DNA from 4 places in the Bradyrhizobium sp. i1.15.2 genome. Region 3 is predicted to be linked to each of the others. Evidence: predicted binding sites of a transcription regulator. Region 3 holds the regulator's gene; each other region holds the start of a gene.

Region 1 (4,509 bases), on a different contig from region 3:
AGACGATCTGTTCGGCAAGGGCGAGATCCAGCCCAACGGTCGCACCATCCACAATGCCTATCTGTTCGAGGTGAAGAAGCCCTCCGAGTCCAAGGGACCGTGGGACTTCTACAAGCTGGTCGGCACGGTGCCGGGCGACCAGGCCTTCACGCCGCTGTCCGAGAGCAAGTGCGCGCTCTTGAAGAAGTAAGATAACCGCCCGCAGGCCATCAGGCCTGCGGGCGACTTTCAGGGAACGCCGAAGGGACCGGGTGCGGGATCGATGCAGGCTCTTTACGCTCAGCTACTGGTGGGACTGATCAACGGCTCGTTCTACGCGCTGCTCAGTCTCGGGCTTGCCGTGATCTTCGGCATGCTCAACATCATCAATTTCGCCCATGGCGCGCTCTACATGATGGGCGCGTTCGTCGCCTACTTCCTGCTGAACATCGGCGGCATCAACTACTGGTGGGCGTTACTGCTTGCCCCGATCATCGTCGGCATCTTCGGCATGATCCTGGAACGGACCATGCTGCAATGGCTGACGGGGCTCGATCATCTCTACGGCCTGCTCCTGACCTTCGGCATTGCGCTGATCGTGCAGGGCGTGTTCCAGAACTATTTCGGCTCCTCCGGCATGCCTTACGCCATTCCGGACCAGCTCAAGGGCGGCATGAATCTCGGCTTCATGTTCCTGCCCATCTATCGCGGCTGGGTCGTCATCTTCTCGCTGATCGTGTGTGTTGCGACCTGGTTCCTGATCGAGAAGACGCGGCTCGGCGCCTATTTGCGTGCCGCGACTGAAAACCCGACGCTGGTGCGCGCTTTCGGCGTCAACGTGCCGCGCATGATCACGCTGACCTATGGTTTGGGTGTCGGCCTGGCCGCGCTTGCTGGCGTGCTCTCGGCGCCGATCAACCAGGTGCGGCCGCTGATGGGCGCCGACCTGATCATCGTGGTGTTCGCGGTGGTCGTGATCGGCGGCATGGGATCGATCATGGGCTCCATCATCACCGGCTTTGCGCTCGGTGTGATCGAGGGCATGACCAAATATTTCTACCCCGAGGCCTCCAACACCGTCGTGTTCGTGCTGATGGTGCTGGTGCTCTTGGTGAAGCCAACGGGATTGACGGGAAGGGCGGCCTGATATGACAGCCTTGACGGACGACACGCTGCCGGTAACCCCGCGCGCGATCCGCGACGAGATGATCGTGTTCGTGGTGATGGCGCTGCTGCTGGCTTCGGTGCCATTCACGGGAGTCTACCCGTTCTTCGTGATGCAGGCACTGTGCTTCGCGCTGCTCGCCTGCGCCTTCAACCTGCTGATCGGCTATGGCGGTTTGCTGTCCTTCGGTCATGCGATGTTCCTGGGCACGGCCGGCTATTGCAGCGCGCATGCTCTGAAGGTCTGGGCGCTGCCGCCGGAGCTCGGCATCCTCGTCGGCGTCGCCGGTGCCTTCGTGCTCTCGCTCATCACGGGCTATATCTCGATCCGGCGCCAGGGCATCTATTTCTCGATGATCACGCTGGCGCTGTCGCAGCTTCTGTACTTCATCTACCTCCAGGCGCCGTTCACCCATGGCGAAGACGGCATCCAGGGCATCCCGCAAGGACGCATGTTCGGCGTGTTCGATCTGACCAAGCCGACCGTGCTCTATTACGTGGTTCTGGTCGGCTTCCTCGCCGGCTTCCTGCTGATCTTCCGCATCATCAACTCGCCCTTCGGCGAAGTCCTCAAGGCGATCCGCGAGAACGAGCCGCGCGCGATCTCGCTGGGTTACCGCACCGATCAGTACAAGTTCCTGGCTTTCGTCCTGTCGGGCACGCTGGCCGGCTTTGCCGGTGCGCTGAAAGTCTTCGTGGCGCAGAACGCCTCGCTCACCGACGTGCACTGGTCAATGTCGGGCGAAGTCGTGCTGATGACGCTGGTCGGTGGTCTAGGAACCGTGTTCGGTCCCGTGGTCGGTGCCTTCGTGATCATCGCCATGCAGCAATATCTGGCGGGGTTCGGGCAGTGGGTGACGGTGATCCAGGGCTCGATCTTCGTGATCTGCGTGCTCACCTTCCGCCGTGGTGTCATCGGCGAAATCGCGCATTACTTCCGCCGGTCGCTGTAAGCCATTGATATATTAGAAGATGTGTTGACGCGTGAAAGCGGTGGATGATCCGGCTCCACGGGCGTGAGGTGGCACGCGCGTGGATCGAAAATGGTCTATGACAGTTTCATGACGGCCCCCTTTGGCCAAGCCATTATCCAACCGGTAGTTTCTCTCCCATGATGCGATTGTTTCGCTCTTTCCTGCCCAAGGAAGAACGGTTCTTCGACCTGTTCGACCGCCACGCCCAGACCGTGATCCAGGGCTCGATCGCGCTCCAGAGCATGCTCAACGGGGGCGAGGAGACGCCGGTCTATTGCCAGCGCGTCAACCAGTTCGAGAACGATGCCGACAACATCACCCGTGAGGTGCTGACGGCGGTGCGCCGGACCTTCATCACCCCGTTCGACCGCGGCGACATCAAGAACCTGATCACCTCGATGGACGACGCCATCGACCAGATGCAGCAGACCGCCAAGGCCGTGATGCTGTTCGAGGTCCGCAGCTTCGAGCCCCCGATGCGGGAGATCGGCGGGCTTCTGATCGAATGCGCCAATCTGGTCGGCCGTGCGCTGCCGCTGATGCAGAAGATCGGCCAGAACGTGGCTATGCTGACTGCGATCACCGAAGAGCTGGGCAAGCTGGAAGGCCGCGTCGACGATCTCCATGATATCGGGCTGAAGGAACTGTTCCTCAAGCATCGCGACGGCAACGCGATGGATTTCATCGTCGGCGCAGAGATCTACGACCATCTCGAGAAAGTCGCCGACCGCTTCGACGACGTCGCGAACGAGATCAACAGCATCGTCATCGAGCAAGTTTAGGGCAGGGGCCACGCCGTGGATGTTGCGTTGGGTCTTCCCGTCCTGGTCGGATTGATTGCCGTCGCGCTGCTGTTCGACTTCCTGAACGGCCTGCACGACGCCGCCAATTCGATTGCGACCATCGTCTCGACCCGCGTGCTGCGGCCGCAATACGCGGTGTTCTGGGCCGCGTTCTTCAATTTCGTCGCCTTCATGGTGTTCGGATTGCACGTCGCCCAGACCATCGGCACCGGCATCATCGATCCCGCGATCGTGGATGCTCAGGTGATCTTCGCCGCGCTCGTCGGCGCCATCGTCTGGAACCTGGTGACATGGGCGCTCGGCATCCCATCGTCCTCGTCTCATGCATTGATCGGCGGCTTGTTTGGTGCCGGTGTGGCCAAAGCCGGCCTTTCGGCGGCGGTCTGGAGCGGACTGTCCAAGACGGTGATCGCCATCGTGCTGTCTCCGCTGGTCGGCTTCCTGCTCGCGATGGTGCTGGTTGCGATCGTCTCCTGGGCCTCGGTGCGCTCCACGCCCTTTGCCGTCGATCGCGCCTTCCGCATCCTGCAATTCGCCTCCGCCTCGCTCTATTCGCTCGGCCATGGGGGCAACGACGCGCAGAAGACCATGGGCATCATCGCCGTGCTGCTCTATTCGCAGGGCCAGCTCGGCGGCGAATTCTTCGTCCCCTTCTGGGTGGTGCTCTCGTGCCAGGCCGCGATGGCGATGGGGACGCTGATGGGCGGCTGGCGCATCGTTCGCACTATGGGCCTGCGCATCACCAAGCTGACCCCGATGCAGGGATTTTGCGCCGAGACCGGCGGTGCCGCGACCCTGTTCATGGCGACCTTCCTCGGCGTTCCAGTCTCGACCACCCACACCATCACCGGGGCCATCGTCGGCGTCGGCGCCGCCCGCCGCCTTTCGGCGGTGCGCTGGAACGTCGCCAGCTCGATCGTCTATGCCTGGGTGATCACGATGCCGGCCTCGGCGATCGTCGCCGCATTGAGCTGGTGGGCGGTCAAGATCTTCGTCAGGTAACCAGCTTCAGCCCGACAATCCCGGCGACGATCAGCCCGATGCTGGCGAGGCGGAACGCGGTGGCCGGCTCGCCGAACAGGATGATGCCGAGGGTCGCGGTACCGACCGCGCCGATGCCGGTCCAGACGGCATAAGCGGTTCCAATCGGCAGCGATTTGAGGGCGAGCCCGAGCAGGAGGATGCTGCCGGCCATGGCGCCAAGCGTGAGGACCGACGGAACGAGCTTGGTGAAACCCTCGGTATATTTGAGGCCGATCGCCCAGGAGACCTCCAGCAGACCGGCGACGAACAGGATGCTCCAGGCCATGACGACCCTCCATTCAAGGCAGGGTCGTCCCCGCGACTGGCGTGCCGATAGGAAGGGAAGGCCGTCCCTCCCAAACAAGCCCGATATGGGGCTGGCCGGAAGGCTCCGCAATCACCAGATGAGGCTTGATCAGGCTCATTTTCCCTGCCAAACGCTGCCGCAATGTCCGACATCGCCACCACAGCCGAATCGACGGCCCGTTCCTCGCTTGCCGCTGAAGTGTCGCGGCGGCGTACCTTTGCGATCATCTCGCATCCGGACGCCGGCAAGACCACGCTGA
Region 2 (4,509 bases), on a different contig from region 3:
GCAACGCCTCGATCTCGCTGATGGTCGCGAGATTCATGATGTAGTTGCGACTGAGGCCTCGCCCGTAGATCACGAACGCGTTGGCGTAGAAGCGGCCGCCGCTCCAGCCGACCAGCTTGTCGAGATCGGCATCGACCGAAAGATCGAGCCGGCCGAAATGGATAGCGCCGCGCCTAACGCCGCCGGACAAATTTCCAATGTTGTCGGCGATGTAGGCGGCGCCGAAATTCAGGCCCTTGTTGGCGAGGCCGTCATGCCACTCGTTGAACCATTTTGGAGCTAGCCACTCCGCCGCGTTCTCGTCCTTGGCGCCGGCCAGCGCGCTGGTGCTCGCGATCGTCCAGGCCAGCACAATCGCGGCCGCATTTCGCAGCGGAAATAGATGTGCGGTCCCGATCACGGCTGATACCGACTAGCGTGCTTTACTTGAAGATACCGGTACGCCGCATGAAGAGATAGGCCGCGCCGACCGACGAGGCCATCAGGAGAGCCGCCCAGAAAAATCCACTCTCGACCTCGGTCAGAGGCAGGCCCTTGGTGTTCATGCCGAAGATGCCGGTGATCAGCGTCGGCGGAAGCAGCAGCGAGGTCACGATCGAGAGCGTGTGGAGGTGGTTGTTGCTTTGCTCCTCGTTCTTGAAGCGCAGCTCCTCCTCGAGCAGGCGGCTGCGTTCGCGCAGCTCCACGATGTCGTGGTCGAGGCCGTCCAGCCGCTGCGCCAGCTTGCCGGCCTGGATACGCAGGTCCGGCGAAAGGTGGTCGGTGTTCTTCTGGTCGAGGCGATGGAACAGCGTACGCAGGCCGGTGAGCTGGCGATGCAGCCTGACGCAGGTCCGGCGCAGCCGGCCAAGATTGCGGCGCATCTCCGGCTTGGCGTCGTCGGCCAGAATCCGCTCCTCGATCTCGTCGATCTCCTGACCGAGCTTATCGGCCATCCTATCAAGCGTGTCGGCGACCTCATCGACGATCTTTCGAGGAGATGGGCGACATTGTCGACGCGGTAGCCGCCTTCGAGCACCCGCCGTGTCGCATCCGCCGAGCACAGAGCCTGATGGCGGCCGCTGATCAGGAGCCGCTCGGTCATGGCGAAGCGCAGGAACGCGGTCTCCTCCGTCGCGCTGCCGATGTCGCGCACGAGGTCGGAGAACACGCCGTAGACGCAGTGGTCGATGACGTGAAGCTGCTGGAAGGTGTCGTTGGACAGCAAGAGCTCGCGCGCGAGCGGCGGCAGCTGTGATGCGGCGATCCACGGCCGTGCGCGCGTGTCCGTGAGGTTGAAATGCAACCAGAGCCGGCCGTCGTGACTGAACTCGATCGGCTGGTCGATCGGCAGCGCCTCGGCGCCGCCGTCGCTGTGGAGGCGGAATGCCCACACCAGGCCGGGAATGCAAGGCACGGAATCCGATATCGTGCTGACAAGCTTAGCCGGCTCGGCCATACCAACTCCCACCGTCAACGAATGCCCCGCTCCGGAAGATGGCTGACGGCATCTCCCGGACCTTCGCGGGTACTCAATTACGGCATTGTTACAGTTTGATGATGACGCCCTACTCGGCGGCCAGCCCGGTGGTGGCCAACTCGGCTTCCCTGATGTAGTCGTGCACGACGCGGCCGAACGGCAGCGTCAGGTCGGCGATGTAATGATGCGCGCCGAGGCAGCGGCGGACCGGGAAATCGGCGACGGGCGCATTGACATGCGGCACCAGATGCAGCCGGCCGGGCCCCATCCAGGAGCCCTTCGGCACGATGTCGATGAGGTTGATCGCGACCAGTTGGCAGATCTCGAGGCGGCCGTCGACGCCGGGGATCATCTTCAGATTGATCTGCGTTTTCGACAGCGTCGCCCGGGTCAGATCGCCGTTGCCGGCCATGCTCTCGTGCTTGTAGCCCATCGTGCCCATGGCGACGAGTTGGCCGGCATATTCCAGCGTGCCCGTCAGCGTGTCTTTGACGATCTCGAGTTTGGGATGGGCGTATTTCTTGGGAAAGCCCCAGATCTCGCGGCCGGCGGCGATCGGCGGATCATCGTCCAGATACATCTGCGAGACGAAGTTGACCTCCTCGCCGTGCAGGCGCGCGGGGATGACGAGGCCGGATTCGGTGTAGCTGCCGAAGCCGGACGAGTCCGGCATCCTGATCCATTCGTAATGCACGATCGGCTGGTCGATCGGCTCCAGCGGCTCCGGCAAGCCGGCGCGGATCAGGTTCGGATCGGTCTCGTAGGTGATGACGAGGAATTCGCGGTCAACAAAGCGATAGGGCCCGGCCGGATAGCTCGGCCCGGCCGCCGGCATGGACGGAAGTCTCAGCAGCTCTTCCCTGCGCATCGCTGGTCTCCTCTAGTGGCGCTCACGTGATGCCCGCCCGGCAGCGTCAGGCGGCGATGCAGATTGCTAGCCGCCGTCATTGACTTCGATGTGAAGGATTTCCGTCAGCCGCACGACCGCAGCCATTCCCAAGGCGGTCATGGTGCATGCAAGCGATGCATCGGCGCCAGAATGTCATCACGCCGTCACCGCCCGACGCAATCGTTTGGCCTCTGTCATTGAAGCATGATCTCCATGCTTGCCAGGAGGCACACCATGGACGCTCGGACGCCGCAACCGCCCCATCAGACGCATCAGCCTCCCGCACGAGGCTGGCGGCCCGAGCGTTGCGACCGCGTTGCGCTGGTGCTGCAAGGTGGCGGCGCGCTCGGCGCGTACCAGGCCGGCGTCTACCAGGCGCTGCACGAGGCCGGCATCGAGCCCGACTGGGTCTGTGGCGTCTCGATCGGCGCGATCAACTCCGCCATCATCGCGGGCAACAAGCCGGAGAAGCGGCTCGAGGCGCTGCGCATCTTCTGGGAGCGCATCACCAACCGCAAGATCTGGCACTACACGCCTGACGGAGACATCTTCCGCCAGTGGCGCAATCTCACCAGCGCGTGGATGACGTCGGCGATGGGCCAACCGGGCTTCTTCAGCCCGCATCAGGTCAATCCCTGGCTGAGCCCGGTCGGCGCCCGGACCGCCACCAGCTATTATGACACGATGCCGCTGAAAGAGAGCCTGCTCGAGCTCGTCGACTTCGACCTCATCAACGAGAAGAAGGTTCGCTTCGCGGTCGGCGCCGTGAACGTGCTCTCCGGCAATTTCATCTATTTCGACAATTCCCACGACGAGATCGAGCCGGAGCACATCATGGCTTCCGGCGCCCTGCCGCCGGCACTGCCGATGGTGCGGATCGGCACCGATCATTTCTGGGACGGCGGCATCGTCTCCAACACGCCGCTTCAGCACCTGCTCGACCAGGAAGACGCGCTCAATTCGCTGGTGTTCCAGGTCGACCTGTTCAGCGCACGCGGCGTGCTGCCGCGCTCGATCCAGGACGTGATGGCCCGCCACAAGGACATCATGTATTCCTCGCGCACCCGCCACAACACCGACGTCTACCGCCGAACCCACAACCTCAAGGTCCTGCTCTACAAGGCCTTGGCCAAGCTGCCCGACGAGCAGCTCTCCGAGGAGGAGCGCAAACTCAAGTCGAGCCTGCGCCACATGCCTGAGATCGCGATCCTGCATCTGATCTACCAGCAGAAGGCCTACGAGGGCGACGCCAAGGACCACGAATTCTCGGGCACCTCGATGCGCGAGCACTGGACCTCCGGCTACGAAGACACCAAGCGCACCCTGAAGCGCCGCGACTGGATCAAGATGCCCGACGAAGGCATGGGCCTCGTGGTGCACGACGTGCACCGGGAGACGGAGAGCGCGTAGCTCTATCGTCCCGTCGCGATCACCCAATTCCCGTTCCCGGCTTGCAGGCACACTTTCGCATTCTCGCGGCTCATTTTGCCCGAGCTTTGCTCTAGCCTTAGCACCCTCTCGAAAGAAAGGGCGCAGGGAAGGCCGGGCGCCGGCTGGCACCCGTAGTCCCGTGTGCGAGCAAGACGCGCACGGGGTGGACGACAGGTGACGCCGGCAACCGGCCTTCCCTGCGCGAATGGTTTTACGGCTTATGACGCGCTCTCCCCGGGGAGCGATGCACTATTGCCCCCGTCGCCTTGCGGATGGCTGATGTGCTGACCCGGTTGGGCAGAGCATCACCACAAGACTTGACGCACAGACCCCGGGCGTCAGGACCACACGATTTTGCCGTCCGCGCACCTCCCCGCCCCTGTCCTCGATGCCTGGCGTGCGCTCGCCATCGAGACCGAACGAGGAGGCTGTCAGCGCCGTGTCGTACCGCGTGTGCAGCTGCTCACGGGAAAACCCGCCCTGCAGCCTGCCCAGCGCGTCGACGCAGTCGCGGCCACCGCCTCCCGGCCCACGTCTCGTGACGATCGCGAAACGCCCTTGTAGCAGGCTGGGATGCGCGCAAACTACGCCTTATCCGAACTTCTGTAAATACGAATATTACTTCAGTGCGGGGTTGACAAGGTGTTTCGCGCGATGGCGCACCAGGTCTCGTGACGCACCTGTCGCCCGGCGTCTCAAGCGACCGAACCGCCGCGCGGGTTGACGATCG
Region 3 (4,509 bases):
CGGCAACGAGATCGCCGGAAGGCACCACGGCCTTGATGCCGATCAGGAGGCCCTCGCCGCGCACTTCGCTGACGACATCGCCATGACGGTCGATCACGGAGGCGAGCTTCTGCTTGAGCAGCAGCGACATCCTCTGCACGTGGTCGAAGAAGCCGGGCTTGAGCATGACGTCGAGCACGGCATTCGCCGCCGCGATCGCGAGCGGATTGCCGCCGAAGGTCGAGCCGTGCGAGCCCGGCGTCATGCCGGACGCCGCTTCCGCGGTCGCAAGGCAGGCGCCGATCGGGAAGCCGCCGCCGAGCGCCTTGGCCAGCGACATCACGTCGGGTTCGACGCCAAGGCGGCGGTACGCGAACAGATCGCCGGTGCGGCCCATGCCGGTCTGCACCTCGTCGAAGGCGAGCAACAGGCCGCGCTCGTCGCAGAGCTGGCGCAACGCCCTCAGGAAGGCAGGCGTTGCCGAACGCACACCGCCCTCGCCCTGGATCGGCTCGATCAGGATGCCGGCGGTCTGCGGACCGATCGCCTTTTTCACTGCCTCGAGATCGCCATGCGCAACCTGGTCGAAGCCCTCCATGGGTGGGCCGAAACCTTCGAGATATTTTGCCGAACCCGTCGCGGCCAGCGTCGCCAGCGTGCGGCCATGGAAGGCGCCTTCGAAGGTGATCATGCGATAGCGGTCTGGATGGCCCTTCGCGGCGTGATAGCGGCGCACGACCTTGATCACGCATTCCAGCGCTTCGGCGCCGGAATTGCAGAAGAACACGAAGTCCGCGAAACTTTCATTGCACAGGCGCGCGGCAAGCTTTTCGCCGTCCGGGCTCTGGAACAGGTTCGACATGTGCCAGAGCTTCGTGGCCTGTTCCTGCAACGCCGCGACCAGCGCCGGATGGGCATGGCCGAGCGCATTCACCGCCACCCCGGAGGTGAAATCGAGATAGCGCTCGCCATTGGTCGCGATCAGCCAGCAGCCTTCGCCACGCTCGAAACCGAGGTCGGACCTGGCGAAAACGGGGAGCAAATGCGGCGCTGCGCTGTTAGTCATGACGGTCACTTGAATGTTGCGGACGGTGTAAGCGTGCATTACGCAACGCACCATCGACCGGCCCGGAAAACGAAACGTGCCGCCTCTTGAGGGCGGCACGTGCGACTATCTTAGGCCTGGTGAAACGGGTGTCAATGCCGCCCGGAAAGCCTCGCGAAACGCTGAATCCGTAGTCTTGCGGTGCCGATTTTGCGGGATTTAGCCACGGAACATGTGGAAGCGAGTCGGCGGACTCTTGCGCGGGAGTCACGCCATATTGTAGCGTTTGGATTGTCAGATACGACATCTCGTGCAGTGGTTCTGATCTTTAAGTCCTTATGTACCGGCGTAAACGTTCGGGCGTTCAAGACGCGCCCGGCGAGCCTTAAGGGATTCTGGCGGCACGGGTTTTTGAAGGCTTAGGCATTCGCTGCGAGGCCCCAGGATGGCTGGCGCGCAGCGAGGGAAAGGGTGCAATGACGGTTTTGACCTGGTCCGATGATCGCGTCGAGCAGCTGAAAAAGCTCTGGGAGGCCGGACTTTCGGCCAGCCAGATCGCGGCGGAGCTCGGCAATGTGACCCGCAATGCCGTGATCGGCAAAGTGCACAGGCTCGGTCTTTCGGGCCGCGCCAAGAGCCCATCATCGGCAGCGCCCCGGCCGCGCAAGGCGCGCCCCGCGCAGCACATGATGCGGGTGAGCCGCCCGATCTCGCGCGGCAACACCGCGCTGGCGCAGGCCTTCGAGGTCGAGGCTGAGCCGGATCCGGTCACCTACGACAACGTGGTGCCGATGAGCCAGCGGCTGTCGCTGCTCGAATTGAACGAGGCGACCTGCCACTGGCCGGTCGGCGATCCCTCGAGCCCGGACTTCTTCTTCTGCGGTGGACGGGCGCTGTCCGGCCTGCCCTATTGCGCCCAGCACTCGCGTGTTGCGTACCAGCCGGCGTCGGATCGGCGCCGCGCACCGGTGAAGCCGGGTCCGCGGTAATCAGGGCAAGTCGTCGCGCAAAGACAGTTCAATAATTTCAGTGTCGTCCTGGCGAAAGCCAGGACCCATACTCCGAGCACGCAGTAGTCGTGCGAAAGGGGTAACTCTGAGTCTTCGCCAAACCACTCCCTGTGGTTATGGGTCCCGGATCAGCGCTCGCTTGTCCGGGACGACATCGGAGAATGCAGGGACAGCTCGCCAACAAACAAGCCTGCAACCCTACACCTGCTCCGCCTTCGCAAACCGATCATCCAGCGCGTAGCCGGCGCCGCGGACGGTGCGGATCGGGTCTTGCTCGCGGCCGAGATTGAGCAGCTTGCGCAGGCGGCCGATATGCACGTCGACGGTACGCTCGTCGATATAGATGTCGCGGCCCCAGACGCTGTCGAGCAGTTGCTCGCGCGAGAACACCCGGCCCGGATGCTCCAGGAAGAACTCCAGCAGGCGATATTCGGTCGGACCGAGATCGATCGGCCGGCCCGATCGCGCCACGCGGCGCTTGTCACGGTCGAGCTCGATGTCGCCAAAAGCAAGCACGGTGGCGAGCCGCTCCGGGCTTGCACGCCGCAGCAGGCCCTTCACGCGTGCCAGCAGCTCCGGCACCGAGAACGGCTTGACGATGTAATCGTCGGCGCCGGTCGCAAGACCCCGCACCCGCTCGCTCTCCTCACCGCGCGCGGTGAGCATGATGATCGGGAGCTGCTTGGTCTCGGGACGGGTGCGAAGCCGCCGGCACAATTCGATGCCTGACAGGCCCGGCAGCATCCAGTCGAGCACGATCAGATCGGGGATGTGCTCCTTGAGGCGGGTGTCGGCGTCGTCGCCGCGCATCACCGTCTCGACGTCATAGCCGTCGCCTTCGAGGTTGTAGCGGAGAAGCTCGGTCAGGGCTTCCTCGTCCTCAACCACCATAATGCGTGCGCCCATCGCGTCGTCGCTCCCTTAAGTCTTCAGGTGTTCGGTACCGTGTTGGCGAAGGTCGTCATGTCGCCCTTCGGCCGCTTGTCGGTGATCGCCTGGCCCTCGATCATGTAGAACACGGTCTCGGCGATGTTGGTGGCGTGGTCGCCGATCCGCTCGATGTTCTTGGCGCAGAACATCAGGTGAATACAGAACGAGATGTTGCGCGGATCCTCCATCATGTAGGTGAGGAGCTCGCGGAACAGCGAGGTGCAGATGGCGTCGACTTCCTCGTCGCCCTTCCACACCGCCATCGCCGCCGGCAAATCATGCGCGGCATAGGCGTCCAGCACCGACTTGACCTGCTGCTGCACGAGGTCGGTCATGTGCTCGAGGCCGCGGAACAGCTTGAGCGGATGGAAGTCCGTCTCCAGCGCCGCGACGCGCTTGCCCATGTTCTTGGCGAGGTCGCCGATGCGCTCGAGATCGGTCGCGACGCGCATGGCGCCGACGATCTCGCGCAGATCGACCGCCATCGGCTGGCGGCGGGCGATGGTGAGCACCGCACGCTCCTCGATGCGCTTCTGCAGCGCGTCGAGCTCGGTGTCGATGGCGACGACGCGCTGGCCGAGCGGGACGTCGCGGCGGATCAGCGCGTCGACGGACTCGACGATCATGCGCTCGGCGATGCCGCCCATCTCGGCGACCAGGCGGGTGAGTTCCTGGAGGTCGGTGTCGAAAGCCTTTGCGGTATGTTCGGAAGCCATGTCGCGTCTCCTCAGCCGAACCGGCCGGTGATGTAATCCTGCGTGCGCCGGTCGGTCGGCGACGTGAAGATCTTGCTGGTGTCGTCGAACTCGATCAGCTCGCCGAGATACATGAAGGCGGTCTTGTCGGAGACGCGCGCCGCCTGCTGCATGTTGTGGGTGACGATCGCGATCGTGTAATCCTCGGACAGCTCCTGGATCAGCTCCTCGACCTTGGCGGTCGAGATCGGGTCGAGCGCCGAACAGGGTTCGTCGAACAGGATCACCTCGGGCCGCACCGCGACGGTGCGGGCGATGCAGAGGCGCTGCTGCTGGCCGCCGGAGAGCGACAGGCCGGAGGCGTTGAGCTTGTCCTTGACCTCGTTCCACAGCGCGCCGCCGCGCAGCGCCTTCTCGACGCGGCCGTCCATTTCGGACTTCGAGATCTTCTCATACAGGCGGATGCCGAACGCGATGTTCTCGTAGATCGTCATCGGGAACGGCGTCGGCTTCTGGAACACCATGCCGACGCGGGCGCGCAGCAAATTGAGGTCCAGCTTGCCGTCGAGGATGTTGGTCTGGTCGAGCATCAGCTGACCAGTGGCGCGCTGGCCGGGATAGAGGTCGTACATCCGGTTGAAGATGCGCAGCAGGGTCGACTTGCCGCAGCCCGACGGACCGATGAACGCCGTGACGCGATTGGCGCCCAGCGTCAGGTTGATGTTCTTCAGCGCGTGGTGCTCGCCGTAATAGAAGTTCAGGTTGCGCACGGTCACCTTCGGGGGCGCCTCCGGCAGCACCGGCGCGTGGGGCAGCCCACCGGCCGCGCTCATCGATACGGAAAGATCAC
Region 4 (4,509 bases), on a different contig from region 3:
ATAAAAGCCCGGGCCGAGGCCTCCCAGGTGTAGTTGGCGGCGAATTCGACGCAGTCCTGCCGGGAGATGTCCAGCGCGGCAAAGCAGGCGCTGCGCAGATCGTGATCGAGCGCGCCGACCGGCGCATCGCCGATCACGTCGCGGGGCCCCTTCACCGGAAACGCCGCAACCGGCAGGCCGCTCGCCAGCGCTTCGAGCAGGACCAGGCCGAACGTGTCGGTCTTGCTCGGAAACACGAAGACATCGGCGGCCGCGTAGATGTCCGCCAGCTCCTCGCCGTGCTTTTCGCCGAGAAAGATCGCGTCCGGATAGGCCTCTTCCAGCGCGACACGAGCCGGACCATCGCCGACGATTACCTTGGTGCCGGGCAGGTCGAGATCGAGGAACGCCTCGAGATTCTTCTCCACCGCCACCCTGCCGACCGAGAGGAACACCGGTGCCGGCAGGCACAGATCAATCGCGCGGGGATGGAACAAATGGGTGTCGACGCCGCGCGGCCACAGCACGACGTTGTCGAAGCCGCGCTCGGTCAGCTCGCAGGCAAGCGCCGGCGTTGCCGCCATCACGGCGCGGCTGGGGCTGTGGAATCGGCGCAGCGCCCGCCAGATCAGCGAGCCCGGCACCGGCACGCGGGCGCGGACATATTCGGGAAAGCGGGTGTGGAAGCTGGTCGTGAAGGGTAGCTTGCGCTGGCGGCAATAGCGGCGGACCATCAGGCCTATCGGCCCCTCGGTCGCGATGTGGATGCTGTCCGGATGCGCCTCTTCGATCAGCTTCGCGATTCTGCCCGGGCGCGGCATGGCCAGCCGCACGTCACGATAGCTCGGCATCGCAAAGGTGCGGAACGATTGCGGCGTCAGGAACGAGAATTCGACGTCGAGACTTTTGGCGGCGTCGGCAAGCTTGGTCAGCGTCCGAACCACACCGTTGACTTGCGGGTGCCAGGCGTCGGTCGCGACCAGGATGCGCATCAGGCTGCCCTTGTCATGCAGCTCTGGCTGCAACCTGCGGGACCTGTGCCGGCTTCTCGGCCTGGTCCGCCCAGGTGATGATCTCGAAATGGCCGTCGTCGTGCTCGACCAGCGCCGTGCAGCTCTCGACCCAGTCACCGCAGTTCATGTAGCGGATACCGCCCTCGTCGCGGATCACCGCGTAATGTATGTGGCCGCAGATCACGCCGTCGGCATCGTGGCGCCGCGCCTCGGCGGCAAGCGCCTGCTCGAACGCGCCGATATAGTTGACGGCGTTCTTGACTTTCTGCTTCGCCCATTGCGACAGCGACCAATAGGGCACCTTGAACATGCGCCGGAAGAAGTTGACAAAGCGATTGAGCTGGATCGCGAAGTCGTAGGCCTTGTCGCCGAGATGGGCGAGCCAGCGTGCGTTCTGCACCACGAGGTCGAAGATGTCGCCGTGGATGACGAGATAGCGCTTGCCGTCCGCACCGGTGTGGACGGTGTTCTCGACCACGTCGATGCCGCCGAAATGTGTGCCGTAATAGTTGCGCAGGAACTCGTCGTGATTGCCGGGGATGTAGATCACCTTGGCGCCCTTGCGCGCCTTGCGCAAAAGCTTCTGGACCAGGTCGTTATGCGATTGCGGCCAATGCCAGCTCGATTTCAGCGCCCAGCCGTCGACGATGTCGCCGACGAGATAGATCGTGTCGGCATCATGGAAACGCAGGAAGTCGAGCAGAAGGTCGGCTTGAGAACCGCGGGCTCCGAGATGAACGTCGGAGATGAACAACGTGCGAAAGCGCCGCTCCGGGCTCTCGTCACTCACATCGTAACTTCCCATGCGCCAGCCTGTAACAATGTCCCGTGACAGGGGGATGACCAATTGAACCTTTGAGGCACCTTCGGATACGAATCGCGCTTGCCTCGCCCACCCCGCGAATATCAGTCGCATGCGACAATCAGGCGACATGGCGCCTCAGCGCCCTCCGCAAGAACCCGGAACTGCGGCGCGCTCGCGAGCGGCGTCAGTAAAATTTGTGGAAATGATGGATCGGGCCGTGGCCGTGGCCGACGCTGAAGCGGTCGGCGGCCGCGATCGCCGCGCTGATCCAGGTCTTGGCGTTGCGCACGGCGTGCTCGAGATCCTCGCCCCTGGCGAGCCCGGCGGCGACCGCCGAGGACAGCGAGCAGCCGGTGCCATGGGTGTTGCGAGTGGCAACGCGCGGCGCGGCGAGCGCGATCGTGGTGCTGGCATCGACGAGATAGTCGATGCTCTCGGCGCCCTCGCCGTGCCCGCCCTTGATCAGGACTGCCCGGCAACCGAGCGCCAGCAGTCGGCGCCCCTGGCTCTCGATCTCAGCCTCGCTGGCCGCGACCGGTTCGTCGAGCAGAGCCGCGGCCTCGGGCAGATTGGGTGTGATCACCGAGGCCAGCGGTATCAGTTTGATGCGCAGCGCGTCGACGGCTTCGGACGCGAGCAGGCGATCACCCGATGTCGCCACCATCACGGGATCGAGCACGACATGCCGGGGTGCCCAGCGCGACAGCGCGGCCGCGATCGCATCGATGCTGGCGGCTTGCGCCACCATCCCGATCTTGACCGCGCCGACCTCGAGATCGGAAAACACCGCGTCGATCTGCGCGGTGACGTATTCGGCGGGCACCGCGTGAATGCCGGTGACGCCGCGGGTGTTCTGCGCGGTCAGCGCCGTGATGGCGGAAGCGCCAAAGACGCCAAGCGCAGCAAAGGTCTTCAGGTCGGCCTGGATGCCGGCGCCGCCGCTCGAATCGGAGCCGGCAATGGTCAGCGCGACGGGCGTCGTCATGGGGCGATTTTCCGCGTTTTCGAAGCCATGGCCCGTCCTAGCGCGCCTGCCTCAACCCAGCAAGTTCGCTTGCTAAATCCGGCCGGGTTTGGCCTATTAGCCGCCAGATATGCTTTCGGAGTGACCGCGATGGTTCCCTTTTTCGTCCAGATCAAATGCAAGCTCGGCCAATCCTATGTGGTCGCCAATGCGCTTGCCGAAGCCGAGATCGCCTCCGAGATCTATTCCACGGCCGGTCAATACGACCTGCTGGTGAAGTTCTACGTCGACAACGACACCGATATCGGCCACTTCGTCAACGAGAAGGTGCAGGTGTTGCCCGGCATCCAGGACACCCTCACCATCATCACCTTCAAGGCCTTTGGCGCGAGTTGACCGTCCGGAAAAGGGCGGGCCTGATCAGGCGCCGCCCTCCTTGCGCTTGGGACGCGGCGGACCGTCCACCGGCGGCAGCGATTTGAGATAATCCGCCATCGCCGCGAGATCGTCGTCCGGCAATTGCGAGGTGTTCTTGATCACCCGCGTCATCGCGCCGCCGACGCTGTCGCCGTCGGGCAATTCGCCGGTCTTCAGGAAATAGGCAATATCCTTCGCGCTCCACTCGCCAATGCCCTTCTGGGTGATGTTGGGGACCCATCCCTCGCCTTCCGGATTGGGACCGCCGGCGAAGCGTTGTCCGGCGATGATGCCGCCAAGCGCGTTGCGCGGGCTGTGGCATTCCGCGCAATGGCCAAAACTGTTGACGAGATAGGCGCCGCGATTCCACTGCGGCGACTTCGCGCTGTCGGCGACGAAGGGCTTGCCGTCCAGAAATAAGAATTTCCAGATGCCGACGTTGCGCCGGATATTGAACGGAAAGCGCACGTCGTGGTCGCGCACCCTGCCTGCCACGGCCGGCAGCGTTTTCAGATACGCAAAGAGATCGAGCACGTCCTCGCGCCTGGCGTGCTGATAGGACGTGTAGGGAAAGGCCGGAAAATAATGCCGCCCGTCCGGCGCGACCCCGTGCATCACCGCGTTGACGAATTCGGCCTCGCTCCATTTGCCGATGCCGTCCATCGGATCGGACGAGATATTCGGCGCGTAGAACGTTCCGAACGGCGACTTGATCGCGACGCCGCCACCGAGCCTGGTTCGATCCGGCTGGTCGGGGACGGCATGGCATGAGGCGCAGCCGCCGGCGTTGAACATCACCTCGCCATTGGCAAGATCAGGGACGCGGGCAGGCGCGGTGCCGGCGGCCGCCACCACCGGCGCGCTGAGCCACCAATAGACGCCCGCTGCAGCGAGTGCGGCAAGCAGCGCCACCGAGATTGTTCGTCGCAACATACGGTCCTTTCCTGGTCGCGGCGAAGCTTATGATCGATGTCTTCGCCGCTCCAGCCACGAAGAATTTAGCCCCCCGCCGCCAGAAACGGGAATAAACTGAAATGCCGGCTGTTGGAAGTTTGGCAGCCCAAACGGGTTCAGCAGGGAGAAAAACCATGAACAAGATCGTCATCGCCATGTCAGTGCTTGGCGCCGTTGCTTTTGCGGGTTCGGCCAGCGCGGAAAAGCTGAAAGCAACGCTCGACGCCAAGTCCGAAGTCCCCGCAACGACCAGCAGCGGCACCGGAACGGCCGATCTGGATTACGACGCTGCCAGCAAGAAGCTGTCCTGGAAGGTCACCTATTCCGGCCTGTCTGGCCCCGCCACCGCGGCGCATTTCCACGGACCTGCCGAGCCC

Evidence for each region. The regulator PhoB, encoded in region 3, activates phosphate uptake and scavenging genes when phosphate is short. The targets are predictions, from matches to a motif close to TGTCATNNANCTGTCAT.
Region 1: a site for PhoB is predicted at 2,194-2,210, ahead of ABIB80_RS16500 (DUF47 domain-containing protein). Genes of this name have one in related genera too.
Region 2: a site for PhoB is predicted at 2,500-2,516, ahead of ABIB80_RS15970 (acetoacetate decarboxylase). Genes of this name have one in related genera too.
Region 4: a site for PhoB is predicted at 1,821-1,837, ahead of ABIB80_RS16775 (UDP-2,3-diacylglucosamine diphosphatase). Genes of this name have one in related genera too.

What each region holds. Positions count from the first base shown of each region.
Region 1 is NZ_JBEPRQ010000007.1:333,697-338,205, forward strand. Features, by position in the region: gene ABIB80_RS16485 (ABC transporter substrate-binding protein) at 1-190, shown strand, start outside; gene ABIB80_RS16490 (branched-chain amino acid ABC transporter permease) at 263-1,126, shown strand; gene ABIB80_RS16495 (branched-chain amino acid ABC transporter permease) at 1,128-2,096, shown strand; gene ABIB80_RS16500 (DUF47 domain-containing protein) at 2,255-2,899, shown strand; gene ABIB80_RS16505 (inorganic phosphate transporter) at 2,915-3,922, shown strand; gene sugE (quaternary ammonium compound efflux SMR transporter SugE) at 3,915-4,229, opposite strand; gene ABIB80_RS16515 (peptide chain release factor 3) at 4,392-4,509, shown strand, end outside.
Region 2 is NZ_JBEPRQ010000007.1:241,128-245,636, reverse strand. Features, by position in the region: gene ABIB80_RS15980 (carbohydrate porin) at 1-400, opposite strand, end outside; partial or broken gene ABIB80_RS15975 (transporter) at 423-1,438, opposite strand; gene ABIB80_RS15970 (acetoacetate decarboxylase) at 1,548-2,327, opposite strand; gene ABIB80_RS15965 (patatin-like phospholipase family protein) at 2,583-3,758, shown strand; gene ABIB80_RS15960 (hypothetical protein) at 4,475-4,509, opposite strand, start outside.
Region 3 is NZ_JBEPRQ010000001.1:486,988-491,496, forward strand. Features, by position in the region: gene ABIB80_RS02370 (aspartate aminotransferase family protein) at 1-1,045, opposite strand, end outside; gene ABIB80_RS02375 (GcrA family cell cycle regulator) at 1,501-2,013, shown strand; gene phoB (phosphate regulon transcriptional regulator PhoB) at 2,233-2,940, opposite strand; gene phoU (phosphate signaling complex protein PhoU) at 2,964-3,680, opposite strand; gene pstB (phosphate ABC transporter ATP-binding protein PstB) at 3,692-4,509, opposite strand, start outside.
Region 4 is NZ_JBEPRQ010000008.1:43,604-48,112, reverse strand. Features, by position in the region: gene ABIB80_RS16780 (glycosyltransferase family 4 protein) at 1-971, opposite strand, end outside; gene ABIB80_RS16775 (UDP-2,3-diacylglucosamine diphosphatase) at 985-1,797, opposite strand; gene thiD (bifunctional hydroxymethylpyrimidine kinase/phosphomethylpyrimidine kinase) at 1,982-2,782, opposite strand; gene ABIB80_RS16765 (Lrp/AsnC ligand binding domain-containing protein) at 2,912-3,157, shown strand; gene ABIB80_RS16760 (c-type cytochrome) at 3,182-4,111, opposite strand; gene ABIB80_RS16755 (CHRD domain-containing protein) at 4,267-4,509, shown strand, end outside.